2 regions of the Rhizobium anhuiense bv. trifolii genome follow, and region 2 is predicted to be linked to the other one. Evidence: riboswitches for the same ligand, from Rfam matches in the RefSeq annotation. Region 2 holds a riboswitch; the other holds the start of a gene.
What was found. A riboswitch is a leader RNA that binds a small molecule or an ion and turns the genes downstream of it on or off. The one in region 2 is predicted to bind cobalamin.
Positions count from the first base shown of each region.

Region 1: it holds a riboswitch for cobalamin, as region 2 does, so the genes downstream of both, bluB (5,6-dimethylbenzimidazole synthase) here and NE851_RS24755 (ABC transporter substrate-binding protein) in region 2, are expected to answer to the same signal.

Region 1 covers NZ_CP098803.1:2,754,560-2,769,133, reverse strand. The annotation lists gene NE851_RS22365 (3-deoxy-7-phosphoheptulonate synthase) at 1-26, opposite strand, end outside; gene NE851_RS22360 (hypothetical protein) at 353-934, opposite strand; gene NE851_RS22355 (methyl-accepting chemotaxis protein) at 995-2,869, opposite strand; gene NE851_RS22350 (MFS transporter) at 3,101-4,504, opposite strand; cobalamin riboswitch at 4,702-4,889, shown strand; gene bluB (5,6-dimethylbenzimidazole synthase) at 4,931-5,620, shown strand; gene NE851_RS22340 (DUF2865 domain-containing protein) at 5,624-6,715, opposite strand; gene NE851_RS22335 (ribonuclease H family protein) at 7,055-7,591, shown strand; gene NE851_RS22330 (NADP-dependent malic enzyme) at 7,658-9,970, opposite strand; gene NE851_RS22325 (FAD-binding oxidoreductase) at 10,194-11,633, shown strand; gene NE851_RS22320 (TetR/AcrR family transcriptional regulator) at 11,753-12,313, opposite strand; partial or broken gene NE851_RS22315 (efflux RND transporter periplasmic adaptor subunit) at 12,546-13,725, shown strand; gene NE851_RS22310 (multidrug efflux RND transporter permease subunit) at 13,731-14,574, shown strand, end outside.
Region 2 covers NZ_CP098803.1:3,232,415-3,246,988, forward strand. The annotation lists gene NE851_RS24700 (AraC family transcriptional regulator) at 1-619, shown strand, start outside; gene NE851_RS24705 (cytochrome C oxidase subunit IV family protein) at 683-1,048, opposite strand; gene NE851_RS24710 (heme-copper oxidase subunit III family protein) at 1,056-1,775, opposite strand; gene NE851_RS24715 (cytochrome c oxidase subunit 3) at 1,785-2,498, opposite strand; gene ctaD (cytochrome c oxidase subunit I) at 2,495-4,264, opposite strand; gene NE851_RS24725 (cytochrome c oxidase subunit II) at 4,329-5,147, opposite strand; gene NE851_RS24730 (c-type cytochrome) at 5,296-5,685, opposite strand; gene NE851_RS24735 (MYG1 family protein) at 5,884-6,807, opposite strand; gene NE851_RS24740 (HIT family protein) at 6,953-7,444, shown strand; gene NE851_RS24745 (ABC transporter ATP-binding protein) at 7,550-8,314, opposite strand; gene NE851_RS24750 (FecCD family ABC transporter permease) at 8,311-9,351, opposite strand; gene NE851_RS24755 (ABC transporter substrate-binding protein) at 9,348-10,364, opposite strand; cobalamin riboswitch at 10,547-10,796, opposite strand; gene blh (bifunctional sulfur transferase/dioxygenase Blh) at 11,071-12,351, opposite strand; gene NE851_RS24765 (DsrE family protein) at 12,534-12,902, opposite strand; gene NE851_RS24770 (AraC family transcriptional regulator) at 12,991-13,986, shown strand; gene NE851_RS24775 (sensor histidine kinase) at 14,095-14,574, shown strand, end outside.

The sequences.
Region 1 (14,574 bases), 480 kb from region 2:
CGAAGATCATCAATGGCATCAGACACGGTATGGCTCCTGTTTGGTCATACCGTGCGGAACAAAAAAGCCGCCAGGTAGACTAGCGGCTGTTCGGGTTGTCGTCGCGTCGAATTCAGTTACGCATAGACCCGCATCCGCTGTGAGTAGCGGTACCAATAAAATCGCGAGGCGTTGATTGACGTGATCGACATGCGGCGTGTTTAGCGCCAAGGCCGCGCGTTGTCACGTAGATTTTTCTGCCTAAAACCTGCGTTCCTTGGGAGAGTAACTGGTCTTGCGGGAGCGACACGCACGGGAGGCAGGCAGCACGCCGCACTCGATCTCACTCGTGCGGCGTGCTGGGTCTTTGAGATTAGAGGGCGTCGACGTTCACGCCGACGGTGATGGCGCCGATCGGTGTTCCCTTGTCGTCTGAAATCGTCACGCTTGCCTGCGACTGCAGCGTCTGGGTCGATTCATCCTTTTCGATCTCATCGACGAAGACGGCATCCTTGCCGGCGCCGAAGGACTTCTGGAACTTGCCTTCGTCGCCCTGCCAGTAATCTGACGTGACGTCGCTCTGGCCGACATTCAGGCCCTTTGCATCCATGACGAAGATCTCGGTGATCTTGCCGCCGGAGGCCTCCTTCTTCGCCTGAAGGAATTTCGACAGCGCATTGTTGAGCACGCCGTCGATCATCGAGTGGTCGGAACCATCGACTTCGGCGCGCCACTTCTTGTCGAGGGCGTCGATATCGGCTGCACTCAGGTTGGCGTTGGCGGCGTCCTGCGCCTTGACAGCCTCGATGATCGCGGGGTCGTTCAGCCAGGGCGTTACGTCGCTCTTCACGTAGTCGAAGATCGGGGCAAGCTTCGCATCCTCAGCCATGGATACGTCCATGGGCACGGCAAATGCGGTGCAGGCCAAAAGAAATGCGGGCACGAGTTTCTTCATAACTGTTTCCTTCCTGATTATAGGTTGCTGAGAACTAAGGCTTATCGGACGAAGGCGGCGTCAGAACTCTTCCCAGGCACCGGGAGCGGCGGCAACGGCGGCATTGCCTGCATGACGCTGCACGTAGGCTCGGGGTTCGGGACGAGATTGGCGGGCGGGTTGAACGGGTTTGGTCTGGCTGGCCGCGGCCGCGCCGACGACGAATCTGCCGGCCGAGTCCTGCAGTTGGCGTCCCTGCGACAGCAGTTCCTGGCAGGCCGCATTGGTTTCCTCGACCATTGCTGCATTCTGTTGCGTCGCCTGATCCATCTGGTTGATCGCGCCATTGATTTCCTGCAGACCGGTCGCCTGTTCGCGATAGGACTGGACGATGGAGGCGATACTGTCGCTGATGCGGTTGATCTGCTCCTCGATCTTCAGGAGAGCGTCGCCGGTTTCGTTCACCAGCCCGACGCCTGCGGCAACCTCTTGGCCGGACACATTGATCAGGTTCTTGATTTCTTTGGCGGCATTTGCCGACCGCTGGGCGAGTTCACGCACCTCCTGCGCGACAACCGCAAAACCCTTGCCGGCTTCGCCCGCACGCGCCGCCTCGACGCCGGCGTTCAGCGCCAGCAGGTTCGTCTGGAAGGCGATTTCGTCGATGACGCCGATAATGCGGCCGATCTGGCTCGACGAGGTCTGAATACGGTCCATCGCGCCGATGGCATCACGCACCACCGTCGCCGAGACGTGAGCGCTGCGCTTCGTCTCCTCGACCAGCTTCCCGGTATTTTCGGCGCGCTGCGACGATGTTCGGACGGTGGTGGTCATCTCATCCAATGCGGCAGCGGTCTGTTCCAATGATGCCGCCTGTTGCTCGGTCCGCTTGGCGAGTTGATCTGCGGAGGAGGCAAGCTCGCTCGAGCCGCCTTCAACCGCCACGGAGGCGGCCTTGATCTCCGTCAGTGCGGCGGCGACGGCCTCGACCATGTTGTTGAAATCCTGCCGCAACTTATCGAATTCCGGACCGAGATCGGCCAGGTGTACGGAGAAGTCGCCTGCGGCGAGCTTTTCCAATGCATTTGCGAGAGCGGTCATGACCAGCCGCTGCGTGTTGCTGGCCTCTTCCGTGAACAATGCGTTGCGCGCCCGTTCGGCATCGAGCGAAGCGCTCTGCTCGGCAGCGGCCTGCTCCCTTTCGACCTTCGCAATCGCCTCGTGGCGGAAAACTTCCAACGCACGCGCCAGGAAGCCGATCTCGTCGCCATTTTCCTTGTAGGTGACGGGAGAGGCCAGGTCGCCTTTCTGCAAGGCGCTGATCCGTTCGCTGATGATCCGGATGGGCCGGCCAACGAGGCTGCGCATGGCAAGAAGGAAGGCGATGACGGCCAAGGCGGTGATCGCGGACTGCGTGAGCAGCGAAACGAGAACCTTCTGCTTGACTTCAGAAGCGATTTTTTCGACGGACCAGTTGGTGACGATATAACCGGTGACCTTGCCTGACTTATCCAGCGGGAGGGGTGCGGTGATCGTCACCACGCCGGCAGATAACCCGCCGTCATTGATGGTCGTCTTTTCCGGCTTTGCACTCAGGCCCTTCGCCAGATCGGCCGCTGCGGGCAGACCGTTGATGCCGTCACGTGTCCAGGTGTCGACGGCGACAGCCTCCGCATTGAATGCGGCAAACTGCACGAGATCGAGCGAGGGATCGTCGCGGTAGAGCGAATAAGCCTCTCGAACGGCATTCGCCTTGCCCCATTTCACGCCGCCCGCCGCCAGAGAGGCAAACTGCTCCGCATCCTTGGACCAGTTCGCCTTGGCGCCGTCGATCAGCGCTCGGGTTTCGTACATCCATGTGTAGGTAGCAAAGGCGGAAATGCCGCACAGATTGACGGCCACGATAATCGCCGCCAGCTTGGCTGTCAGAGGCATCGTTTTCAAAAATTGGAACATTCCGCGGGGGCCTAGAATTGCGGCTCAGTCGGACATGTTCCCGACCGGCGTATCAATACGGGCATCCACGCTGACGGTCACATCACGAGCGCTCATGCCCATGTCCTGATAGCGACCCAAAACGCGCAAACGCAGTGTGTATTTGATGTGTGAATAAATCATAAAGTAGAAAGGGATGCCGGAGCACACGCGTGTGATTTCGCTATCACGCCCGCTGGTGATCTGCCGCGATCAGCTGTTTTCCGCGATCGCCTCTTCGGGCTCCGTCTGCCGGTGTTTGCGGCGGCGCGTCGTCAGTTCCGCGCCGGCATCGCGCGGCAGCCGCAGGAAGGTGATGCAGGCGAGCGCCGAAATCGCCGAGACGCTGAAGAAGGCGACGTGGAAATCCGAGACCAGCAGCCGGCCGCCCTGGAAGCTGCTCGAAATTTCGAGGATGCCGCCGGCGATCGCCACACCCATTGCCATGGAGATACGCTGGGCAACGGCATTGATCGCGGTTGCCTGGCTGCTGTCGGCGGCGTCGACATCGCCGAAGGCCATGGCGTTGACGCCCGAGAAAGCCATGGAGCGGAACAGGCCGCCGATCAGCAGGCAGGCCATGATCAGGAAAAGCGGGGTTTCGGCGGTGAACAGGCCGTTGATGCCGAGGAAGATCGCCGCCAGCAAGGTGGTGATTGATATGACGGTGCGGAAGCCGAAGGCATTGAAGGTGCGCGAGGCGGCGAATTTCGAGCCCATGGAGCCGAGTGCGCTGACGAAGGTGACCGAGCCCGATTGCAGCGGCGTCAGGCCGAAGCCGAGCTGCAGCATCAGCGGCATCAGGAAGGGCAGCGCGCCGAGCCCCATGCGGAAATTCGAGGCGCCAAGGATCGCCGCCCGGAACATCGGGTAGCGGAACATCTTCGGATCGAGAAGCGGATAGGGTGCGCGGCGGGCATGCAGGAGGTAGATGAGACCGGCAAGGATGCCGATCGCAACCGTGACATAACCGTAGATGACGGGCACGGCCGGCAGGCTGATCACCGAGACGCCGAAGACGAATCCGGAGAAGCCGAGGCCGCAGAGGAAGAAGCCCGGGAAATCCATCGGCCGCGGGCTGCGCGGCTCGACCGCCGGCAGGAAACGGGTGACGAGGATGATGCCGAGCACGCCGATCGGGACGTTGATCCAGAAGATCCAGTGCCAGGTGAGATAGGTGGTGAGGAAACCGCCGATCGGCGGCCCCATGATCGGGCCGATCAAGGCGGGAATGGTGAGCCAGGCCATGGCGTCGACGAGTTCGTGGCGCGGCGTTCCCCGGACCAAAAGCAAGCGGCTGACAGGCGTCATCATCGAGCCGCCGGCGCCCTGGATCAGCCGCGAGATGACAAAGGCCGTGATCGAGTTGGAGAAAGCGCAGGCGACCGAGCCGATCATGAAGACGAAGATCGCCATGCGGAAGATGTTGCGCGCACCGAACCGATCGGACATCCAGCCGCTGATCGGGATGAAGATCGCCAGTGCCACGAGATAGCTGGTAACGGCGAGCTTCAGCGCGATCGGCGAGGTGCCGATATCGGCTGCGATCGCCGGCAGGCTGGTGGCGATCACGGTCGAATCCATCTGTTCCATGAACAGGGCGACCGCAAGGATCATGGGCGTGAGGCGGGGCACGGGCAACCGGGATGCTGCGAGGGACTGTATCGTCCATACGCCTTCGGTGGTGATAAGGCCATAGAAACTATGGATGAAGGAGCTTTGTCGAGCCGCTTCAAACCGACGCGGGAGGGTGCGTGGCTCAACGTGGTTCCCGACTGCGTCCTCGGGCCGGCTTGCCGTCGCCGCGCTTTCCTGAAATAGATGCGCCGTCAGGTGCCCGCCATCAACGCGGGAGAATCGGGAATCCGGTGCAAGGCCGGAACGTGCCCAACGCTGTAAGGCCGACGCTTGCCGCTTCATCTCGCCACTGGCTTCTCGCCGGGAAGGCTGCGGCAGACGGATGACGCCGAGTCAGAAGACCGGCCTGGCAAGATTGACCGATCCGCGCGGACGGCGGGCGGTTGCGTTGTTGGGGATTTGACGATGCGACCCTTTGATGAGGATGCCCTTTCGGCGGCGTCCGGTTTTTCCTTGGCCGAGCGCGAGGCCGTCTATCACGCGATCAAGACGCGGCGCGACGTTCGCAGCCAGTTCCTGCCCGATCCCTTGCCTGACGATGTTGTGGAGCGGCTGCTGACGGCCGCCCATCATGCGCCCTCCGTCGGCTTCATGCAGCCGTGGAATTTCATTCTGGTGAAAAGTGCCGCGGTCCGGGCGCGCGTCCAGGACGCCTTTGTGAAGGCCAATGAGGAGGCGGCGCTGATGTTTACCGGCGAGCGGCGACAGGCATACCGCTCCCTCAAGCTCGAAGGCATCACCGAGGCACCGCTCGGCATATGCGTGACCTGCGACCCCACCCGCAGCGGCAGCGTGGTGCTGGGGCGCACCCACAATCCCAGGATGGATAGCTATTCCACAGTCTGCGCCATCCAGAATCTCTGGCTTGCGGCGCGGGCGGAAGGGGTCGGCATCGGCTGGGTCAGCATTTTTCGCGAAGGCGATCTGAAAAGCATTCTCGGCATACCCGAGCATATCGAGGTGGTCGCCTGGCTCTGTGCCGGTTTCGTCGATCGGCTTTATGACGAGCCGGAACTCTCCGTCAAAGGCTGGCGGCAGCGCCTGCCGCTCCAAGAGCTCGTCTTCCATGACGGGTGGGGACGCAACGACCCGTAGCAATCACTGCTGTTGAGGCTGCGGCCCCGGCGTTGCCGGATTGGCGAGGTCGATCGAGCCTTGATCACCGGCAAGAAATTGCGGGCCGACCTGGCGGACCTTGTTCTGCACGGGATCGTAGGGGCGCTCCGGGACGGATGGTTGCGGTGGGGCTGCGGCAGCATCCTTCGCCGTGGGATTGGTGCGGATGGTGGTGATCGAACCTTGTTGCGGCGGTTCGCTTGACGGCTGCTTGCCGCGCATCTCATCGTAGTAGGCGGTGAGATTGCAGGCGCAGGAGGACTTTTCCCCCGGCGTGCGGTTCTTGTAGGCAAAGGCGTTTTTCATGGCGCTGTAGGGCGTGCCCGTTGCGACCGAGATCATGTTCGAGGCTTCGGTGCTCGTCACGTCACGATAGAACAGCTCTGTCTCGATACCCGGGCACATCTTGGCGCACGTCTGGGCGTCGCGGCCGAAATCGACCGAAGTGGCGTTCGAGCTGATCGGGAAGAAGCCGCCGTCGCAGGTGCGCACGCACATGGTGCTGACCGGCGAGAGCATTTCGGCCCGCGGCAGGCCGTAGCGCGGATCGACCTCTTCACCGCCGCCGAGCGGAATGAAGGTATCGGTGCGCATCGCCTGCTCCTCGATGCTCGGGGCGGGGTCGGCGGCGCTGCGATCGCTCGGGGCATAGAAGTTTTCGCTGTTGCAGCCATTGAGATCGAGCGCGGCGATCAGTTCACGGCGCGTCCCATCATCGCCGCTCTGGCCGGCCAGCTCGTTACGGCGGTCCTGGAGATATTGGATATTGTCGATCATGCGGGCTTCGGACTGCGAGAGTTCACCGCAATAATCGGCATTCTCGCCGCCGATCACGACCATGCTGCCCGAGGTGCAGCCATTGTTGCGCAGCTCGTTGCGAACCTTGCGCAGCTCGAGGTTCTGCTCGGCCATGGCGCTGGCATATTGGCGCGCCTCCCGGCCGTTGCTATTGCCGATCGATCGCGGCAGATCGGCGAGACGGCCGCGCAGGTCCTCGCAGACCGCGCTCGTCTGCGCGGCGGCGGGCGCTGCGAAGGCAAGGAGGAGGGCAAGAGACAGGTTTCGGCGTTTCACGGCGTCGTCCGGGGTGAGCAAAAAGTCGATCGGTCGATTGCGGCCTCGATCGCCGCGCATTGTCTCTTAAGGCGTTTCTCTTAATGAGCTTGGAGAAAATCCTAGCGCATTTTCGCGATCTTATCCAGCAGACGCGGGTAATCTTCCGTAAGGGGAGGTCGGGGCAGATTCATTGTCCATGATCCACATTGCCCTACAGTTCTCGGTCGGAGCGGGCACTGTTGCCGCCACCATCGTCAATGGTTGACACAACGCAGAGATACAGTTCGAATGTCCGCTTCGGGGCGAGCAGGCAGTCGCAAAATTGCGCTGGCGCAGCGAAGGCAAATAGCGGAGAAAATGACGAGCATTTCCAACAAGCTTCACTTCCCTGCAACAACAGTCGGAATATCGGAAGGCCAACATCGCCTCCACCTCTTCGTCGACGGTTGCTACGAACCCGGTTCCGGGCATGGGGGCTGGGCTTTTGTCGCCTATCGCGATGCCGTGGAGATCGCCTCGGGCTTCGGCGGCGTCGAAGATTCCGCCAATAATTCGATGGAATTGGCCGCCGTCCTCGAGGCGGCAATATGGATCAATAACCAAACAACAGGCGAACCTGCGACCATCTGGTCGGATTCCGTCTACGTCGTCAAAGGCTGCAACAGCCGGCGGCATATCTGGAAGAATAATGGCTGGAAGAAAAGCAGCCCGAATGGCAATGGCCGAAGCCGAACGATCGCCAATGCGGAACTCTGGAAAGCGGTTGACCTTCAGCTGTCCCAAAACGGTCTGGTGGCAATTGCCTGGTGCAAAGGCCATTTCGGCATCGCCGGCAACGAACGCGCGGATGCGCTTGCGGATAAAGGGCGCCTTTCGTTACAAGGCGCCCGATAGCTGTTTTATATCAACCGGTTGCAGATGCCCAAGACCAGCCTAAGCATGACGAAATGAGGAGCCGGCTTAGGCCGGCTGCGATGCTTCGACGACGGCAAGTGCCGCCATGTTGACGACGCCGCGGGAGGTGACCGAAGGGGCAAGGATGTGGGCGGGCAGGGCCGTGCCGAGCAGGATCGGTCCGACATGCAGGCCGTCGGTCATCGACTTGACGACACCAAGCGTGATGTTGGCGGCATCGAGGTTCGGGAAGACCAGGAGGTTCGCTTCGTCGTGCAAGGTCGTGTCCGGCATGACGCGCTTGCGCAGCGCTTCGGTGATGGCGCTTTCGCCGTGCATCTCGCCGTCGACTTCGAGATCGGGAGCGGCGTCGCGCACGAGCTGCAGAGCGCTGCGCATTTTCGTGGCGCTTTCGGATTCGCGCGAGCCGAAGTTGGAGTGCGAGACGAGGGCGGCGCGCGGGGTGATGCCGAAACGGCGGATTTCCTCGGCCGCCAGCACCGTCGCCTCGGCAACCTCCTCGGCGGTCGGATTGAAGGTGACGTAGGTGTCGGTGAAGAAGGTGGCGCCGCGCTGCGAGATCATCAGGCTGAGTGCGGAGAAATCACGGACATCCTTGCGCTTGCCGATGATCAGGCGGACGTCGCGCAGATGCTTCTCGTAACGGCCTTCGAGGCCGCAGATCAGCGCATCGGCTTCACCGCGCCGCAGCGCCAGCGCGCCGATGACGGTGGTGTTGGTGCGCACGATGGTGCGGGCGGCTTCGGGAATGACGCCGCGACGGCCGACGAGCGAGAAATAGAGATCGACATATTCACGGAAGCGCGGATCGTCTTCCGGATTGATCACCTCGAAATCCTGCAGCGGGCGGATGCGCAGGCCATAGCGTTTGAGGCGCGTCTCGATGACCTGCGGGCGGCCGATCAGGATCGGTTCGGCGAGGCCTTCCTCGAGCAGCACCTGGGCGGCGCGCAGCACGCGTTCGTCCTCGCCTTCGGAGAAGATGACGCGCTTGCGCTCTGCAGCCTTGGCGGCGGTGAAGATCGGCTTCATGACGAAGCCGGAGCGGAAGACGAAGCGGTTCAGCTGGTCGAGATAGGCGTCGAAATCCTGGATCGGGCGACGCGCCACGCCGCTCTGTTCTGCTGCCTTGGCGACCGCCGGCGCGATGCGCAGGATGAGGCGCGGATCGAAGGGCGAGGGGATGAGGTAATCCGGACCGAAGACCGGGGTCTCACCGGAATAAGCACGGGCGGCGACGTCGGACGGCTCTTCCCGGGCAAGCGCGGCGATGGCGCGCACCGCCGCCATCTTCATTTCCTCATTGATCGTCTCGGCGCCGCAATCGAGCGCGCCGCGGAAGATATAGGGGAAGCAGAGGACGTTGTTGACCTGGTTGGCGAAATCCGAGCGGCCGGTGCAGATCATCGCATCGGGGCGGGCGGCGCGGGCGAGATCCGGCATGATCTCCGGCGTCGGGTTGGCGAGCGCCATGATCAGCGGCTTGTCGGCCATCTGCGCCAGCAGCTCCGGCTTCAGGACGCCGGCGGCGGACAGGCCGAGGAAGACGTCGGCGCCGCCGATATTTTCGGCCAGCGTGCGCGTGTCGCTCTTCTGGGCATAGACGGATTTCCATTCGTCCATCAGCTCGGTGCGGCCCTCGTAGACGAGGCCTTCGAGATCGTGGACCCAGATGTTTTCGCGCTTCGCCCCGAGAATGACAAGCAGGTTGAGGCAGGCAAGGGCGGCAGCACCCGCGCCGGAGGCGACGATTTTGATGTCGGCGATGTTCTTGCCGGCGAGTTCCAGCCCGTTCAGAATCGCGGCGGCGACGATGATCGCCGTGCCGTGCTGATCGTCGTGGAAGACGGGGATCTTCATCTTCTCGCGCAGGCGCCGCTCGACCTCGAAACATTCCGGCGCCTTGATATCTTCGAGGTTGATGCCGCCGAAGGTCGGTTCCAGCGAGGAGACGGTCGAGACCATCTGCTCGACGCTTGCGGCATCGATCTCGATATCGAAGACGTCGATGCCGGCGAATTTCTTGAAGAGTACGGCCTTGCCCTCCATAACCGGCTTGGAGGCGAGCGGGCCGATATTGCCGAGGCCGAGCACGGCGGTGCCGTTGGAGATGACGGCGACGAGATTGGCGCGCGAGGTGTATTCGGCCGCCATTTCGGGATTGTCGCGGATGGCGAGGCAGGGCGCGGCAACACCCGGCGAATAGGCGAGCGCCAGGTCGCGCTGGTTGCCGAGTGGCTTGGTCGCCTGGATCTCCAACTTGCCCGGACGGGGATAGCGGTGGAAGAAAAGCGCCTGTTCGTCGAGATCGCCGCTCGTCAGGTTCTTTTCCGTCTTGGATTTATCCGGGTGATCCATTGCCGCCTCCGTGCACGTCTTTTTGGGAGTTCCCTCCATACATCAATCGGATACGGGCGACAGTATGGAAATGGGGGATGGGAAAAGTTTTCGTGATGAGCGTGCCGTGGGGCCAAGCGGCGGCCCTGGTTAGCTAATCCTTTTGGAAAACTTGTTTGACGACCTCAACAGGCGCAGGATGCCGGCCGCGACGGTGCGGGGCGCCGGTCGCATGGAGGAAATCATGGACAATTTGAACCTGACGACTCTGCAAAGGGGTCAGACGATGGTCAATGACGTAGCCATCGATGCCTTTGCCGCCGGATTTCGCGGCAGTCTGCTGACCAGCAAGGATATGGATTACAACGATGCGCGGGCGATCTGGAATGCGATGATCGATCGCCGGCCCGGGCTTATCGCGCGTTGCGCCGGTGCAGCCGATGTCGTGCGGGCTGTGCGGTTTGCACGCGACAATAATCTGCTCGTTTCAGTGCGTGGCGGCGGGCACGGCATTGCCGGCAACGCCGTCTGCGAGGGTGGTATCGTCATCGACCTGTCGGCGATGAAGTCGGTGCGGGTCGATCCTGAGACCAAGCGCGCCAGGATCGAGCCGGGGGCGACGCTTGCCGATGTCGACAAGGAAACGCTGGCCTTCGGGCTGGTACTGCCGACCGGGATCAATTCCACCACCGGCATCGCCGGCCTGACGCTCGGCGGCGGCTTCGGCTGGCTGACCCGCAAATTCGGGCTAACGCTCGACAATCTGCTTTCGGTCGATGTGGTGACGGCCGACGGTGAGCTGGTCAAGGCGAGCGAGACTGAGAAACCTGACCTGTTCTGGGCGCTGCGCGGCGGCGGCGGCAATTTCGGCGTCGTCACCTCCTTCGAGTTCAAGCTCAACCCGCTCAACACAGAGGTGCTGGCCGGCCTCGTCGTGCATCCCTTCGCCGATGCGGAAAAGGTGCTTAAGGAGTACCGGCAGGCACTGGAAGAAGCACCCGACGAACTGACCTGCTGGGTGGTGATGCGCCAGGCGCCGCCGCTGCCGTTCATTCCCACCGAATGGCACGGCAAGGAGATCGTGGTGCTCGCCATGTGCTATTGCGGAGACATTGCGGCGGGAGAGAAGGCTGCGGCGAGATTGCGCGCGATCGGAAAGCCGATTGCCGACGTCGTCGGCCCGGTGCCGTTCACCGGCTGGCAGCAGGCATTCGACCCGCTGCTGACGCCCGGTGCGCGCAATTACTGGAAGAGCCAGGATTTCGCCGCCCTATCGGATGCGGCAATCGACGTGCTGCTCAAGGCCGTGCGCAAGCTGCCCGGACCGGAATGCGAGATCTTCATCGGCCATGTCGGCGGTGCTGCCGGCCGCGTGCCCACAGAGGCCACCGCATTTCCGCAGCGCAGCTCGCATTTCGTCATGAATGTGCATGCCCGCTGGCGGGAAACGGGAATGGACGGAAATTGCGTCGGTTGGGCGCGGGAACTCTTCGAGGCAACCAAGCCGCATTCGGTTGGCACCGCCTATGTCAACTTTATGCCGGAGGACGAGACCGATCGGGTCGAAAGCGCTTACGGTGCCAATTACAGCCGCCTTGCCGAAATCAAGCGGCGTTACGATCCGAACAATCTGTTCCGGATGAACCAGAACGTCAAACCCACGGCGGCCGTACGGGCTGCCTGACGGGAATGGCGCGACATCAAGGCATTGAGCCTGCGCCGCGCGTTCGCTTTACGCGCGGCGGCAAAATGATCCGAATGCTCGACGACTGATGTCCTCGGCCGGTGACAATCTGTTCTTTGTCAGCCTTTGGTGAGTTCGATCAATTCCTGCAACAGCGCCGTGTCGTCGGGAGCCGCCTGGTTGTCAGGCCTCAGAACATGGGCAAGCCATGCTCCGTCCGCCGCCAGGCGAACGATTTCGAGCCGCATTCCAGCGTCGGTTTCGGCGTGTTTGATGAGCCGGTCATTCATCCATTTATGCCAGAGCGACTTGGAGTAGGGGTCGGCAAGCACGGTCATGGTCTGCGCCGACCAAGGGCTTTGGTTAAGGGCGCGGTCGGCAAATAGCGTGCGGACATAGGCGCGGGTGAATGTGCCGTGGCCGCCCTTATCCCTTTCCAGTTCCTGATCGATCTCGCGGTCGAGATTTTCCATCATGCCGTCGAATACGGCTTCTATGAGCGCCTGCTTATTGGGGAAGTGGTGAAACAGACCTCCCTTGGTCACGCCGGCTGCGCTGGCGACTGCCTGCAGGCTGACGGCGGCGAGACCATGTTCGAGCGCCAGCTTCGTGGCGCAATCGAGAAGAGCCTGCCGCACGACATCCGGCTGTTTCTTTCTGTTGCGGGGGCTATCTACCAATGCATGACCTGTGTTCGGGATAAGCTTCGCGTCGAGATGGTTCGAGAGGATCAGTATCACTCCCGGGATCGCCGGACCATGGGAACTTCAAGTATGAGAATACTATCATACCGACCGGTAGGTATCTTGCAATGCGAAAAAAGATCGACTATCTGTCGGTTCACGAGGCCCGCCGAACGTCATGTCGGCGGGCTGTGCTTTTTTGGACCCCAGCGGACCATCAGGAAGGCTTATGAATATGCTTTTTCGTCCGAAATCATTAGGTTACGCGCTGACGTTGGCGCTGTTGCTCGGCGCCGGCCTGCCGGCTCACGCACAGGAAGGCGGCGCGATGCCGCCTGCAGCCGTCAGCGTCCTAACGCTCAAGGCGCGTCCGGTTCCCGTTGTCAGCGAATTGCCCGGCCGCATTGCCGCAACGCGCGTTTCGGAAGTGCGGGCTAGGGTTTTCCGGCATCCTGCAGGAACGGGTGTTCGAACAGGGCAGTCTCGTTCACCAGGGTGACGTGCTCTACCGCATCGATCCGGCGCTCTTCCGGGTCCGCGTGGCGAGTGCCGAGGCAAGCCTCGAGCGCGCCAAGGCGACGCAGTTGAATGCCCGCCAGCAGTTGGAGCGCCAGAAGTCGCTGCGCGACCGCGATGTCGCAAGCGGTATCGAATATGATGCGGCCGCCGTCGCCCTTGCCCAGGCCGATGCCGATGTCGCGCTGGCGCAGGCAGCGCTCGACGAGGCGAAGATCAATCTCGGCTATACCGAAGTCCGGGCGCCGATCACTGGCATCATCGGCGGCGCGCTGGTGACGGAAGGCGCGCTGGTGACGGCCGACGCCGGGGATGCACTGGCGATGATCCAGCAGATCGACCCGGTCTATGCCGACTTCACGCAATCCTCCGGAGACCTGCTGGCGCTGAAGCGGGCGGTCGAGAACGGCAGCCTGGCATCGACGGAAGCCGGGAAGGCCGATATCAAGCTCGTCTTCGACGACGGCACGGTCTATGGCGAAGCCGGAAAGCTGCTCTTCAGCAGCGCCAGCGTCGATGCGACGACGGGTCAGGTCACGCTCCGCGGTGAATTCCCCAATCCGAAGGGCGACCTGCTGCCGGGGCTTTATGTCCGTGTTCGCATCGAGCAGGCCGTCCGTGTGAAGGCAATCCTCATTCCGCAGCGCGCCGTCATCCGCACGGCCGATGGCAAGGCGCAGGTCTATGTCGTCCAGGAGGGAGACGTGGCGCAACCGCGCGATATCGAGCTCGGTCAATCCTCCGGCAATGAATGGGTCGTCGAAAGCGGCCTGTCGTCGGGCGAACGCCTCGTCGTCGACGGTGTCCAGAAGCTGCAGCCGGGCGCAAAGGTCGCGCCGGAAGAATGGCGGGATGGCCAGCTCGCGTCCGGTGACGCCAGGAAGCCGGAGTAAGCTCGATGGCACGTTTCTTTATCGATCGCCCGATCCTTGCCTGGGTCTTTGCGATCTTCATCTCCATCGCCGGCCTGATCGCGCTGCCCTTCCTGCCGGTCGCCCAATATCCGAAGGTCGCGCCGCCGCAACTCAGCATCACCACCAGCTATCCCGGCGCGTCGCCGCAAGATATCTATCAGGGCGTCACCCGCCAGATCGAGGAAGAGCTGAACGGGGTCGAGCACCTTTCCTATTTCGAGTCGACCTCCGATACATCGGGCGCGATGACGATCACTGCGACTTTTGCGGCAGGCACCGATATCGATCAGGCCTCAGTTGACGTTCAGAACGCCATCCGCCGTGTCGAGCCGCGGTTGCCGCAGTCGGTCAAGGATCAGGGCATCACGGTCGAGGAGGCGTCGTCCGGCTTCCTGATGTTCATCTCGCTGACCTCGACAGACGGCAAGACCGATGAGGTGGCGCTCGGCGACTATCTCAACCGGAACGTCATCGGCGAGCTGCGCCGTCTCGAAGGCGTCGGTCGCGCGCAGTTGTTTGCCTCGCAGCGGGCGATGCGTATCTGGATCGATCCCGACAAGATGGTCGGCCTCAACCTCACCGCCTCCGACATCAGCGCGGCGATTTCGGCGCAGAATGCCCAGGTGGCGGCGGGCCAGATCGGCGCCGCACCCAATCCGATCTCGCAGGACCTGACGGCGACGGTGCTGGTCAAGGGACAGTTGACCGACACCAAGGAGTTCGGAGACATCGTGCTGCGCGCCAATGCCGACGGATCGAACGTCAGGCTGCGCGATGTCGCGCGCATCGAAGAGGGCAGCGAGAGCTACAGCTTTTCCACCCGCTTGA
Region 2 (14,574 bases):
CGACCCCAGCATGTGGCCGCGCCGGCAGGACAGCGAATTCACGATTGCCGCCTCCTGTCAGCTCGTCCGTTCGTGCTTCCGCCGAGGCTGGCGGCCGATCGAAATCCAGCTCGAGCATCACGCCCCACGCGATGCCGGCGTGCTGGAACGCATCTATGGCGCGCCCATCCTGTTCGGCCAATCCGGCAACCGCATCGTCATGAACAAGGCGGATGCCGATCGTGTCCACCGCTCGGAAGACAAAAGCCTGATCGAAATCCTGGAGCGGCACATCGGCGATCTGGTCAACGAGCCGGCGGCCGGCGAAGCTGTCAAGGAAAAGGTCCAGGCCCTGATCGGCATCTATCTTGGCCGCAAACCGATCACGGTCGCAATCCTCGCCGCCGAACTGAAGATGTCGCCGCGAAGCCTGCAGCGTCGGCTGTCGGAGGAAGGCGTGTCGCTTCGCGATCTCGTTCGCCAACACCGCCAGACACTCGCCGCCCATTATCTCGGCGACCGACATGCCGCGCCGATGTCCGAGGTGGCGCGTGTGCTGGGTTATGCAGACAATACGGTGCTCTGGCGTGCGCTGCGGTCCTGGGAGAAGAAAGGAAACCGCTCATCTTCGATAGGTTGAACGAAGATGTAAAAGCAAAGCAAATACGAACGGAACGGCAACGGAGACTGCCCGATTGCCGCTCTACGGCGTAGCACCGAAAAACGCTATCCGGGTGAAGATCGTATAGTCCGCTTCCGAGACCATCAGCGCCACGAAAACCAGTACCAGCAGCGGCGGCAGCAGGATGGCGTAGACCAGCGCCAGCCGTTCCCAGGCCATGTGCATGAAGACGGCGACGATCAATCCGGCTTTCAGCATCATGAACACCAGGATCAGCGTCCACCTGAGATAGCTCTGGACGCCAAGATAATCGACCATATAGGACGCCGCGCTGAGCACGAAGAGCAGGCCCCAGACGAAGAAATAGAGCCCGATCGGGTGCTGCTGTCCGCTGTGTGCCTGTGCGTCCATCGTTTGGCTTTGTGCATGCGCCGTTGTCTCGCTCATGACGACCTCACCACAGATAAAAGAATGCAAAGATGAAGACCCAGACCAGGTCGACGAAGTGCCAGTAGAGGCCCATGATCTCGACGGCCTCGTAGCGGCCTTTCCGGCTGGTGAAGAAGCCACGCCGTTCCACGTCGAAATCGCCGCGCCAGACCTTGCGGGCGACGATGAGGAGGAAGATGACGCCGATCGTGACATGGGTGCCGTGAAAGCCTGTTATCATGAAGAAGGTCGAGCCGAACTGCGCCGCCCCCCACGGGTTTTCCCAGGGGCGCACGCCTTCGGTGATCAGCTTCGTCCATTCGAAGGCCTGCATGCCGACGAAGCATGCGCCGAGAAGCGCTGTCAGCAGCATCAGCACCGCCGTCGTGCGGCGGTCGCGGCGATAGCCGAAATTGACCGCCATCGCCATGGTGCCGCTGCTCGAGATCAGCACGAAGGTCATGATCGCGATCAGGATCAACGGCACATCCTGGCCGCCGATATGCAGCGCGAAGACCTCGCTCGGATTGGGCCATGGTACGGGCGTCGACATTCGGGCGGTCATATAGGCGATTAGGAAACAACCGAAGACGAAGGTGTCGCTCAAGAGAAAGATCCACATCATCGCCTTGCCCCAGGAGGCGGTCTTGAAGGCGCGCTGATCCGAGCTGAAATCGGCGGCGACACCGCGAAGGCCTGATGGCCTGAGGTCAGCCCCGCCATGTGTCTCGATAGTCTGTGCCATCTGCACCCCCTAGCTAATCAACGTCCGGCAGAGATCGACGAAATCGCTGGCCCAGCCGGCAAAAAGCGCGAAGAGCAGCAGCCAGACCGCAAGCATGAAATGCGAATAGATAGCCGAGAGATCGACGCTAAGGCTCAGCCTCTCCGGCGCGATATCGGCTGCGAAGGCCTTGACCGTCGTGCGCGCCAGCACCGCCAGCCCACCAAGAATATGCAGGCCATGCAACCCGGTCAGCATGTAGAAGAAGCTGTTGGCAGGGTTATCATCAAGCACGTAGCCTGCCGCGACCAACTCCCGCCATGCCTGGATCTGCCCGGCGAGGAAGAAGACCGCAAGCGCAAGTGCCGTAACGAGCGCAGGCCGCAGGCTTTCCATGCGGCCATGCCGCTCTTCGCGCTTAGCCCATTGCAGCGCCGCACTGCTCAAGGCCAGCGCCGCGGTGTTCACCCAGAGCAGGCGCGGAACCGGCATCCCCCACCAGTCGGCCGAGGCTGCGCGCATGAAATAGGCGCTGACGGCAAGGCTGAAGAGCGCGCCGACGACGCCGAGAAAGACGAAGAGACCGATCTTCACCGGCGGCACCGGCGGCCGGCCGGTGCCGTCATGAACCGGCATCTGCACGGAGCCGGTCTCCAGCCAGGGCTTCGAGGTCAGCCGCTGCCCGGAGAGCCACCAGATCATGATGGCGGCGATGGCGGCCAGAAAGATCAGCACGACGCTCATGCCGGCGTCTCCCGGGTGACGCCAGCCGTTGCCGGCACATTCTGCGGAATGAAATCCTCGGCCGCCCCCGGCACGCTGTAATCATAGGCCCAGCGATAGACCACAGGCAGGTCGTTGCCCCAGTTGCCATGCGCCGGCGGCGTCTCAGGCGTCTGCCATTCCAACGTCGTTGCCCGCCATGGATTGCCGCCGGCCTCCCTGCCCCGGAAGAGGCTCCAGGCGAGATTGAACAGGAAGACCATCTGCCCGGCGCCCACGACCAGCGCCATGACTGTGATGAAGATGTTCAGCGTGTGGGCCGACGGCGGAACGAAGGCCGTCTCCCCCATCTCGAAATAGCGGCGCGGCACGCCGAGCAGACCGAGATAGTGCATCGGAAAGAAGATCGCATAGGTGCCGAGGAAGGTGATCCAGAAGTGGATATGGCCGAGCACATCGTTCAGCATGCGCCCCGTCACCTTCGGATACCAGTGATAAATCGCCCCGAAGATGACGAGGATCGGCGCGACCCCCATGACCATGTGGAAGTGGGCCACGACGAACATCGTATCCGACAGCGGCACGTCGACGACGACATTGCCGAGGAACAGGCCGGTCAGCCCGCCATTGACGAAGGTGACGATGAAGGCGAGCGCAAAGAGCATCGGCAGCGTCAGGTGGATATCGCCGCGCCACAGCGTCAGCACCCAGTTATAGACCTTGATCGCCGTCGGGATGGCGATGATCAGCGTCGTCGTGGCGAAGAAGAAGCCGAAGGCCGGGTGCATGCCGCTGACATACATGTGGTGCGCCCAGACGACGAAGCTCAACGCCCCGATGATGACGATCGCCCAGACCATCATGCGGTAGCCGAAGATATTCTTGCGCGCATGCGTGCTGATCAGGTCCGAGACGATGCCGAAGGCCGGCAGCGCCACGATATAGACCTCGGGATGGCCGAAGAACCAGAAGAGGTGCTGGAACAGGATCGGGCTGCCGCCGCCATGCTGGAGCTGCGTGCCCATCTCGACGATGGCGGGCATGAAGAAGCTGGTGCCGAGCACGCGGTCGAAGAGCATCATGACGCAGGCGACGAAGAGTGCGGGAAAAGCGAGCAGCGCCATCACCGTCGCGGTGAAAATGCCCCAGACGGTGAGCGGCATCCGCATCAGCGTCATCCCTCGCGCCCGCCCCTGCAGCACGGTTACCACATAGTTCAGCCCGCCCATCGTGAAGCCGATGATGAAGACGATCAGCGAGGTCAGCATCAGCAGGATGCCCCAGTCCTTGCCGCCTGGTGTGCCTGAGAGAACGGATTGCGGCGGATAAAGCGTCCAGCCGGCCCCTGTCGGGCCGCCGGGGGCGAAGAAGCCGGCGGCGAGGATCAGCACCGCGAGGAGGTAGATCCAGTAGCTCAGCATGTTGGCGTAAGGGAAAACCATGTCGCGCGCGCCGACCATCAGCGGAATGAGGTAATTGCCGAAGCCGCCGAGGAAGAGCGCAGTCAGGAGATAGATCACCATGATCATCCCGTGCATGGTGATGAACTGGTAATAGTGATCGGCATCGATGAAGGTGAAATAGCCGGGGAAGGCGAGCTGAATCCGCATCAGCCAGGAGAGTACCAGCGCCACTAGGCCGATCGCGATGGCGGTGATCGAATATTGCACGGCGATGATCTTGGCATCCTGGCTGAACACATATTTCGTCCACCAGCTGTGTGGATGATAAAGCTCCACATCCTCGACTTCGGCGGATGGGATGCTGCCGGATGGAATCTCGACCATGATCTCTCTTCCCTTCCCCCGCCGGTTCACCGAACCGGCCTGCGGTCTGCGACCACTGCACGGTTCAGTTTGCCGACGGCAGCTCTCCCGATGACGCCGTCAACTGGGTGAATGTTTGCTGCTGCCCGAGCCAGGTCTGATAGTCCACGTCGTTGTCGACGACGACGGTGCCGCGCATTTGCGGATGACCGACGCCGCAGAGTTCGGCGCAGAGGATCTCGAAGGTACCCGTCCGCGTCGGCGTGAGCCAGAAGTAGGTGACCATGCCGGGGATCATGTCCATCTTGGCGCGAAACTCAGGCACGTAGAAATCATGAAGCACATCGACCGAGCGCAGCAACATGTGCACCGGCTTGCCGATCGGCAGGTGCAGTTCGCCGCCTTCGATGATGATGTCATCGAGGCCGCTTGCATCGTTCTTGTCGAGGCCGAGCGGGTTTTCGGGCGTAACGTCGCGCGTTTCGGCGCGGCCGAGCTTTCCGTCCGCCCCCGGCAGGCGGAAGCTCCACAGCCACTGCTGGCTGACGACCTCCACCGATGCGGCATCGGCGGGCACCGTGATGAACTGGTTCCAGACGATGAGGCCGGGCGCCAGCATGGCGGCGACGCCGACCGCCGTTCCCGAGGCGAGCATCACCTCCAGCCTGCGGTTTTCAGGCTCGTAATGCGCCTTGTTGCCCGGCTTATGCCGGAAGCGAAAGACGCAATAGGCCATGAACAAGACCACTGCCACGAAGACGATGCCGGTGATCCAGAAGGTGATGACGAGAGTGCTGTCGATATAGGTCCAGTTGGACGCGATCGGCGTCCACCACCACGGGCTCAGCACATGGAACAGCACGGAGCCGACGACAATCAGGACGAGGATCAGCACGACAGCCATTTCCGCTCCTCCTCGAGCAGGTTGACCCGTGAAACCGCATTCCGCAAAAAGTCCGTCTTTATTATCGCACAGATAGAAAATATCGGCAATTACGGCAATTTAGGCACCTGCCGCGTCACTTCCACCCGTCATTTTGGAGTATGGCCCATCATTTGGAATATTGCTTGAGATAGGCGATGAGATCGGTGATCTCCTGGTCGTCCTTCACGCCGACGAAGGCCATCTTCGTGCCCTTCACCTTCGCTTTCGGATTATGCAGATAGTCGCGCAGCACTGTCTCGTCCCAGACCAGACCGCCTTCGCCGGCCGCCTTCATTCCGGCCGAATAGGCGAAATCAGGATGCGTGCCGGCCTGTCGGCCGAACAACTTGTTCAGCGACGGACCGACCTTGTTCGTATCGGAATCGGCGACATGACAGGTTGCGCATTTCTTGAAAACGACGGCACCCGCGGTCGCATCGCCTTCCTGCGCCCCGGCGCGACCGGGGGAAAGGGCAATCACGGATGTGGCAATCAGCAGAATAACACGATAGTCCATGGCAAACCTCATCCTCCTCAAGGTTGCCAGCCACTTGCACCCTCAGCAATCTCTCGCGTATGGGTAGTGGTTGTATGGCTTAAAGCTTAGTCCTTCGCGGCAGCAAGTCAATCGGCCCTACAATTGGAGCCATCTGAACGTAATCTGATACGAGGTGAACCCGGCGCGGATAAGCTGCCTGAGCTGCCGCTATTTGACCTATTGCCCGATCGAAAGCGCCTCCTCTACCGCCAGTTCGGCCATGGCAAGCGCCGCCTCTCGGGTCCTGGCGGCGGCGATGAATCGGCCGTTGTGGCAGAAGCTCGCGCCCTCTATGCCGCACGCCGCCTCCAATGCGCCATTGGTGAGCCCGGCCCAGGCCGCCGGCAGATCGGCCCTGAGCTCGAAACCATCCTCGGCGCGGCGGATGCCGGTCACGCACCAGTCCTTTTCGCGCGGGTGGACGACGAACAGCAGATGATCGGCGCCTGCTTTCACGATAGCAGGCCGGAAGGGCATTCCCCTCGGCAATTCCAAAACACGCCCCTGCCCGGTAGCCTCGATTGCCTGATGCACGACCGCCTCGGCCCGCAATTTCGCAGCACTCTGCGCAATCCTGGCCTCGACGAAACTGCGGGCGATGGCAAGGGCCGCGTGGAAGGCACGGTCGTCGGCAGCGGGGTCGGCATCGTCGAAGACCGGTTTCAGCGTTTCCAGCAGAGCCGGCAGCGTCAACCCGGCCAGCGGCCCGGAGGGGCTGAGCGCGCCATTGTCCGTCAGGTCGACCGGCAGCACGAAACTGGCGTCGAAAGAACCATGCAGCGTCTCGACATGTGCTTCGGGAAGGCCGGAGGCTGCGAGATAATCACGGCCGTAATGCTTCCAGATCAGGCCGAAGGAACTGTAGGGCTGGCCATCGTCACGCAACGGCGCGCCGCGCTGGTGGTGGTCGAATATCCCGGCGGCAGGGTCATAGGCGCCGCCGACATCGTAGATGATGCGATCCTTGCCCGGCGTGATCCATTCCGGCGCCCGGCTGCGGACGATACGCGCCTGCGGGAAAAGCCGGGTCAGGATGACGCTCGACAGCAATTCGTCGGCATGGAAGCCACCGGAATGGGTGACGAGGAAATCGGGGATCATAAAAGGCCTTATCGTTCTCGGCGGGTTCGCCTAGGATCAGCACCAGATAGCGGTTGGCGGATATGACGACAAGTCTCTCTGGGATAAGGCTCTTGGACTTGGCCTTGATTATGTCTCGGATGCGTCATTTGCAACCCTCGCGAAACTGCCTATTCTGCCGCCACCACAAGTGAATAGCGACATTTGCGAAAACGGAAGACGCAACTCCGCCCTTCCCGGCTACCTCATGCTCAGTTCCAAGACCGATACCAACGATCTGTCGGATTTGTCTGAAGACGCTTTGGCCGAATTCGGCCCCTTGCTCGCAAGGGTTCAGAGCGCCCTGAAACGGAAATTGAATGCCCAGCGCGTCTATATCGGCCGATACGGGCACACGCCCGGTTATCCGATCCATTTCCATGTGATCCCGATATATGACTGGGTGGAGGAGTTGTTCTGGAAGGACGCTCGATATCGCCTGCTCCAGAGTTTTGCAGAGGGTCCGGGGGAAACCGCAACGGATGGCGCGGAACTGACGCTGTTTGTCTGGCGCGAATTCTGCGAACGCACAGAGCCGCCGCCCATCAGCGGGCCATCGGTCTCAGAGGTCATCAAGCTGTTGCGGGAGGCAATGCGGTTTTCGGCGCCTGAAGCCTAAGACAGCGCCGGTCCCGGCTGTCTTGCGACGAGCGCACGGCGCCAGGCCCGGAAGAAGGCCAGTGAGGTCATACCCCTCCTTGAGATCGAAATTCCCCGCCGTTCCTTAATCCATGACGTATTGGATATGATGCCGGCCATGCACGGCCGATTTCTGGACATGGGCGCGAACGCCGAAGACCCGGCCGATCATCTCCTCCGTCAGCACATCCTCCGGCGCGCCCGAGGCGATGACCTTGCCCTTTTGAAGTACCGCCAGGCTGTCGCAGAACATTGCCGCCAGGTTGAGATCGTGCAGCGCGACGATACAGGTGATACCGAGCTTCGAGATCAGCGAGAGAATGTCGAGTTGGTGCTGGATATCGAGATGGTTGGTCGGCTCGTCGAGCAGCAGTTCGCTCGGCGCCTGCGCCAGCGATCTCGCAATATGGACGCGCTGGCGCTCGCCGCCCGACAGTGTCTGCCAGAGCTGGCCTGCCCTCTCCCGCATGCCCGTCCGCGACAGCGCCTGGTCGACGGCAGCGTCGTCTTCGGCGCCCCAGGACGACAACAGCCCGCGATGCGGGGTGCGGCCAAGCCGCACCACATCGCGCACGGTCAACTGCGTATCGGTCGTCGACTGCTGCTCGACGAAGGCGACGCGACGCGCAAGGGCTGCGCGCGACAGCGAGGAAATGTCGTCCTCGCCGAGCCTGATGACACCGCTGCGAACCTTGCGCAGCCGGCAGATCAATCTGAGAAGGCTCGACTTTCCGGAACCGTTCGGCCCGAGCAACCCGAGCACCTTGCCCCTTTTCACCGTCAGGCTGACGCCGTTGACAATGACGTTGTCGCCGGCGGCAAAGCTCACCTCGTCGACGTTGATGCTCATGCATTCCCTCGTACGCGATAGAGGATGACGGCGAAGGCCGGCGCGCCGAAGAGCGCGGTGACGACACCGATCGGCAGGATCTGCTGCGGTATGATGATGCGCGAAAGGATATCGGCGCCGACCATGTAGATGGCGCCGCCGAGCGCCGTTGCCGGCAGCAGCCGCCCATGGGCCGGCCCGACAAGGAAGCGGGCGGCATGGGGTATGACGAGGCCGACGAAACCGATCGAGCCCACCATGCTGACGACGCTTGCCGTCATCGCCGCCGTCAGGGCGAACAGCACGATCTGGACGCGGCGCACGGCAATGCCGAGCGAGGCGGCGGCGTCCGTGCCGAACGCGAAGGCATCGAGCGCCCGCACATGGGCCATGCAGACGATGAAGCCGGCAAGCGCGATCGGCACCGAAAGGTAGACATCCGGCCAGCGTACGCCGCTGAGCGACCCCAGAAGCCAGAACAGGATGCCGCGCGCCTGCTCGGCATTCGCCGATGTCGTCACGATGTAGGAGGTGAGCGCGTTGAAGAGCTGCGAACCGGCGACGCCACACAGTATGATGCGTTCGCCGGTTCCCCCCGCACCCGTCGCCAGGAAGCCGACCAGCAAAAAGGCCATGACTGCGCCGATGAAGGCCCCGCTCGACAGGCCGAGAATACCGTAGCCGAAGCCGAGAATCATCACGCAGACCGCTCCCGTCGAGGCGCCGGCGGAGATGCCGAGCACATAGGGTTCGGCCAGCGGATTGCGCAGCAGCGCCTGCAGGATGGCGCCGCAGAGCGAGAGCGACGCGCCGGCGCTGGCCGCGACGAGGGCGCGGCTCAGCCGATAATCCCAGACGATGCCCTGGTGGATGCGGCTGAGCTCGAAATCGGTTCCGAACAGGCGGTTCGAAACCGCCTCAGCCGTCGTCGCAAGCGGGATGGCAATCTCGCCGATGGAAACGGCGAGACTGATCATCAGTCCAAGAAGGAGAAGCGCGGCAATGGTGAGCGCGGCGAGCGCCCACCATCCCTGCCGCCTGAGCGATACTGTCTTCACTGTGCCAGGCCGAAGGACTTGATGCCCTTCGCCAATGTCTCGACGCCGTCGATCGTACGGATCGTTGGATTCATCGATTGCGCATCCATCATCACGAAGTGCCTGTTCCTGACGGCATCGAGTTCCCTGGTCACAGGGTCGTTCTCGAGAAAGTCGAGCTTGACCTTGGGATCGTCGGCCGCATAACGGCGGCGATCCATCGTCGCCAGCACGATCACCGCCGGGTTCGCCTGGGCGATGGTTTCCCAGCCGACCAGCGGCCATTCCTCTTCGGTTGTCACGACGTTCTTCGCGCCGATCGTCTTGAGGATATAGGCAGGCGCGCTGTTCTTGCCGGCGATGAAGGCGTCGCCGTTGACCTCCTTGCTGGAGAACCAGAAGACGACCGGTAGGTTCTTGCCCGTTGCGCCCGATATCGACGCCACGGCATCCGCCTCGCGCTTCCTCAGCGTGGAAATCAGCGTGTCGCCGCGCTCCTTGACGTCGAAGATCTCCGAGAGTTCGGCGATTTCCCGGTAGATCAGATCCATCGTGAACAGCTCCCCACGCACACCGTCGCCGCCATCGGTGTTGACCTTGGCGACGCAATCGGCCGGCGCGAGAAAGGTATTGATCCCGAGATCCTTGAACTGCTCCCGCTTGCCGACGGAGCCCTGCGCGCCGACATGCCATTCGAACTCGGCCGCCACGAGGTCGGGCTCCTGCCCGACGACGGATTCGAAGCTCGGATCGTTGTCGGCGAGGCGTTTGATCTTGCTGTTGGCCTCGGCATATTGCGGCAGGACGGGGCCAACCCAGACTGCGGTTCCGGCGATCTTGTCGGCAAGGCCGAGCGAGAACAGAATTTCAGTCATGCCCTGGCCGATCGAAACTATCCTGGCGGGCGCCTTCTGGAACGTCACCTGCTGGCCGCAATTGCTGACGGTCAGGGGATATTGGGTCGCGGCCAAGCTTGGTGCCGCAAGGCCGGCCAGCCCGAAGGCAAATGTCATGATGGCGAGAAATTGACGCATGAAAACCTCGATGATGGGAAAACAGGCACGGCCGCGCCGCGCGCATATACGCAACGCTGAAGTCACGCCGACGCGTAGACTAGCCGCGGGAGGCCCAATCGAGACGGATGCATGCCGATATCAGGCGAAGGTTCAGAAGGTCAATCATGTCTGTTCCTTGTCCGGGCATCCCCGCCCGGTTGATTGGATCGCGATTGACGGCAGGTCTCCTGGCTTGCGGATATCCGTCTTTCATCCGCCTTCCCGCGATATCCGCAGTGGCGTAGCCTTTAGGCCAAGGGCATGATCGCTCCGCGATCAACCCCGAGATCGACAATCCGCTTACAGTTGCGGGGGCAGCCACGGTCTCGGTCCCTACTGGGTCGTCCTCACCGTGTTCCCTATTAATCCCCTTGGAGTCATCTTCAGGGAACCGTCTCCCCCAGTTACGTCGCCTGCCCGCGCGCCGTCAATGATTATTCAGAGGGCGCCGCGCCACCGGCGGATAAATATATCGCGCGCATGGCTGCGCGCCGCCGTTCGGTGCGCAAACTGCCGGTGGCGGTCGGTTGATATTGCGGCGAAAGGCGCTTCCTTACGATAAACTGCCTTGCCTATGAAGCAGTTGGGGAACATGGGTGCCGGCTGCTATTGGTGGGGATGACTTCGCCGGGGCTGCTATAGGAAACGCGCTTTGAACGATGCGGCGGTTGCCAGGGCCGCCCCCTCACAACGCATCCAGCGGAATCTTCAGATACCGCCGGCCGTTCTCCTCCGGCTCGGGCAGCCGCCCGCCGCGGATATTGACCTGCAGCGCGTGCAGCATCAGCTTCGGCTTCGGCAGCGTGCGGTCGCGCGCCTGGCGCAGCGCCACAAAGCCGGCCTCGTCGATGCCCGATATATGCGGATTGGCGCGCTTCTGGGCGGCAACCGTGCTTTCCCAGCGCGGGTGGCGGCCACCCGGCTGATAGTCGTGGCCGGAAAACAGCCGGGTCTCCTCGGGCAGCGACAGGATCGCCTGGATCGTGTGCCAGAGGGCGCTGGCGCTGCCGCCCGGGAAATCCGTGCGGGCGGTGCCGGAATCCGGCGTGAACACCGTATCGTGCACGAAGGCGGCGTCGCCGATTACATAGGTGATCGAGGCGAGGGTGTGCCCGGGCGAAAACATCACGCGGGCCTTGAGCGTGCCGATCTCGAACGTCTCGCCATCGGCACACAGCCGGTCCCATTGCGAGCCGTCGGTCGCGAGCGCCGGCCAATTGTAGATCTCCTTCCAGAGCGCCTGCACGTCGGTGACATGGGCGCCGATCGCCGTCGGCGCACCGGTCTTTCCCTTGAGGTAATACGCAGCGGAGAAATGATCGGCATGCGGATGCGTGTCGAGGATCCACTCGACCGTCAGCCCTTCGCTCTCGATATGGGCGAGGATGGCGTCGGCATTGGCCGTGCCCGTCGCCCCCGACATCTCGTCGAAATCGAGCACCGGGTCAATGATGGCGCAGCGTTTCGTCGCCGGGTCGGAAACGACATATTGCACACTGCAGGTGCGGGGCTCGAAGAAGGCCTTCACATGAGGTACCTGCCCTGCCCGCTTCTCCAGCCAGCGCCGCGCGCCGGCAAGATCGAAGCCGAGGCCTTGACCAAAGGCCTCGACATCCCCGGACTTCATCCGCCCGTCCAGCGCCTCGCCCAGCGCATAAAGCGTCAGCGCCCGTGTGCCGCTCTTGCAATGGGCGACGACCGGCCCCTTCGCCTCAGCTATCGCCGCCTGAAAGGCGCGGATATCGGCCTCGGTAATCTCGGCCCCCTTCACCGGCACGAAGCTGTAGGCGATCCCGGCGGCGGCGGCTGAAGCCTTCTCCGCTGCATTACCGGGTTGCCCCGGCTCCTCGCCATCCGGCCGGGCATTGATGACGGCGGCAAAGCCGTCTGCCGCGAAAGCACCAAAGTCCGCGGCGCCGGGCTGCCCCGTCACCGATATCAGCTCATTGACCCTCACGGATGTCATCGAAGCCCCCGCGCTGCCCTCATCAGGCATTATCGCATGTATATCGACACAATCTCACAAGTATATTGCCGAGCGCAAGAATAGACCACTTGTCGCATCCCCGAGCTTGCCGCCGGCCCGCAAAGCCTGACGAAACCGGCGGGAGAGGCTCCTCATACTTCCGCCCGGCCCGGCTCCTCCGGTCAAAACGACAGCGTCGCAGCGCCCTCCTTGATCTCGGCATGCATGGCGCTGGCGCCGACGATGACGACACCGTCGAGCATGTCCTCCTGCGTGTAACCGCGCGAGGTCACGCAGGGCGGGCAGGCCCAGATCGTGCCGCCGCGCTGCTGGAAATTCTCGATCAGCATCGACAGCGGATCAAGCGGCGGCACATGTGTCATGCGCTGGCCACCCTTGCGCACCAGATCGATCCCGGTGCTGGTGAGGAACACCGAGACCTTCAGCCCGGCGGTGATGCCGCCATTGGCAATGGTGAAGGCGACGGAGGACAGTTCGGATTCGATGCCCTTGGTGATGAGCACGACCAGTTTGTCGCTTTGAGTTTGCATAGTATTCTCCCAGTGAATTGAAATGAACGCTCACCACGAGTGAGCGAGAACACCATAGGAGGGTGCGCGGGGCGCGTATTTGGCCGGGATGCGTGAAGCCTTGTCCGAAAATCCAGGCGTTGCGGGTGTCGTGCGCGACGACGTGTTGTCGGCGCTGCTTTCGACGATCCGCCTGTCGGGATCGCTGCAGTTCTGCTTCATGCCGACGGGCGACTGGCAGACGGATGCCGCGCCGGCCTTAGCAAACCTCTCGGCCAAGGCTTCGGGCACGATGCCTTTTCACATCGTCGTGGCCGGCAGCTGCTGGCTGAAGACGGAAGGGGAAGAGACCGATCTGGAGGCCGGAGACGTGCTGGTCTTCCCCTTCGGCACCGGACATCAGCTCGGCGCGGGAAGGGACGGCATGCTGGTGCTGCCGACGCGCGACCTGCCGCAGAAGCCCTGGCGTGAGATTCCCGTGCTGCGCTATGGCGAGGCGGCGCAAAGGGTGCGGCTGCTCTGCGGCTATCTGCAATGGGACGGCTTGAGCTTTGCGCCGCTGCGCCAGGCGCTGCCGAAAATGATCCATGTCAGGACACGGGCCGTCAATGACGGCGACTGGTTGCGCGCCACCATCCGCCAGATGATCGAGGAGGTCGACAGGCCGCGCGCCGGCGGAGTTTCCATGCTGCCGCGGCTGACTGAAATCGTGTTCATCGAGATCCTGCGCCATCAGATCATGATGGCCGAACCGCGCTCGGTCGGCTGGCTGGCAGCCCTTGCCGACCCCGCGCTGTCGCGCTGTCTCTCCCTCATTCACGACGATCCCAGACACGACTGGTCGCTGGAGGACCTCGCCTCAGCCTCCGGCCTGTCGCGCAGCGCCCTCGCCGACCGCTTCCAGGCGATGCTCTCGACCTCGCCCATCCGCTATATCAGGGACTGGCGGCTCTACCTCGCAAGTGTCGCCCTCGCCACCTCAGGTCAGCCTATCGCAACAATCGCCTACGACGCCGGCTACGCCACCGAAGCCGCCTTCAATCGCGCCTTCTCTCGCGCCTTCGCCACCCCGCCGGCGACGTGGCGGGCGATGGCGCGGGCCTAGAGTGTGATCGGCTCGGACAAGGTTGGCATGAGGAAGCCGCAACACTCATGGGTGGAAAAAATCAAAGGATGCGCTAATTAGAAGCACCATCAAAATCGGGAGCGCGCCTTGGATTCCGAATCCCCTCAGCCACTCACAACTCGCTTTCCTGTCGGTGGCGGGGAAATTGGCCGACTGATCCAGACCCGCGACTGGAGCAAGACGCCGCTCGGTCCTCTCGATCTCTGGCCGCAAAGTCTGAAGACGGCCACCAACATGCTCCTGCTCTCACCCGTGCCGATCGTTCTTCTCTGGGGCGAGGACGGCGTGATGATCTATAACGACGCCTATTCCGTCTTCGCCGGCAGCCGCCATCCGGATCTTCTCGGTTCCAAGATCCGCGAGGGCTGGAGCGAAATTGCCGACTTCAACGACAATGTCATGAAAGTTGGGCTGTCCGGTAAAACGCTCGCCTACGAAAACCAGGAACTGACGCTGTTGCGCCACGGCAGCCCGGCTCCTGCCTGGATGAACCTCGACTATTCGCCCGTCCTCGACGAAAGTGGCAAACCCGCGGGCGTCATCGCGATCGTCGTCGAAACGACGAAA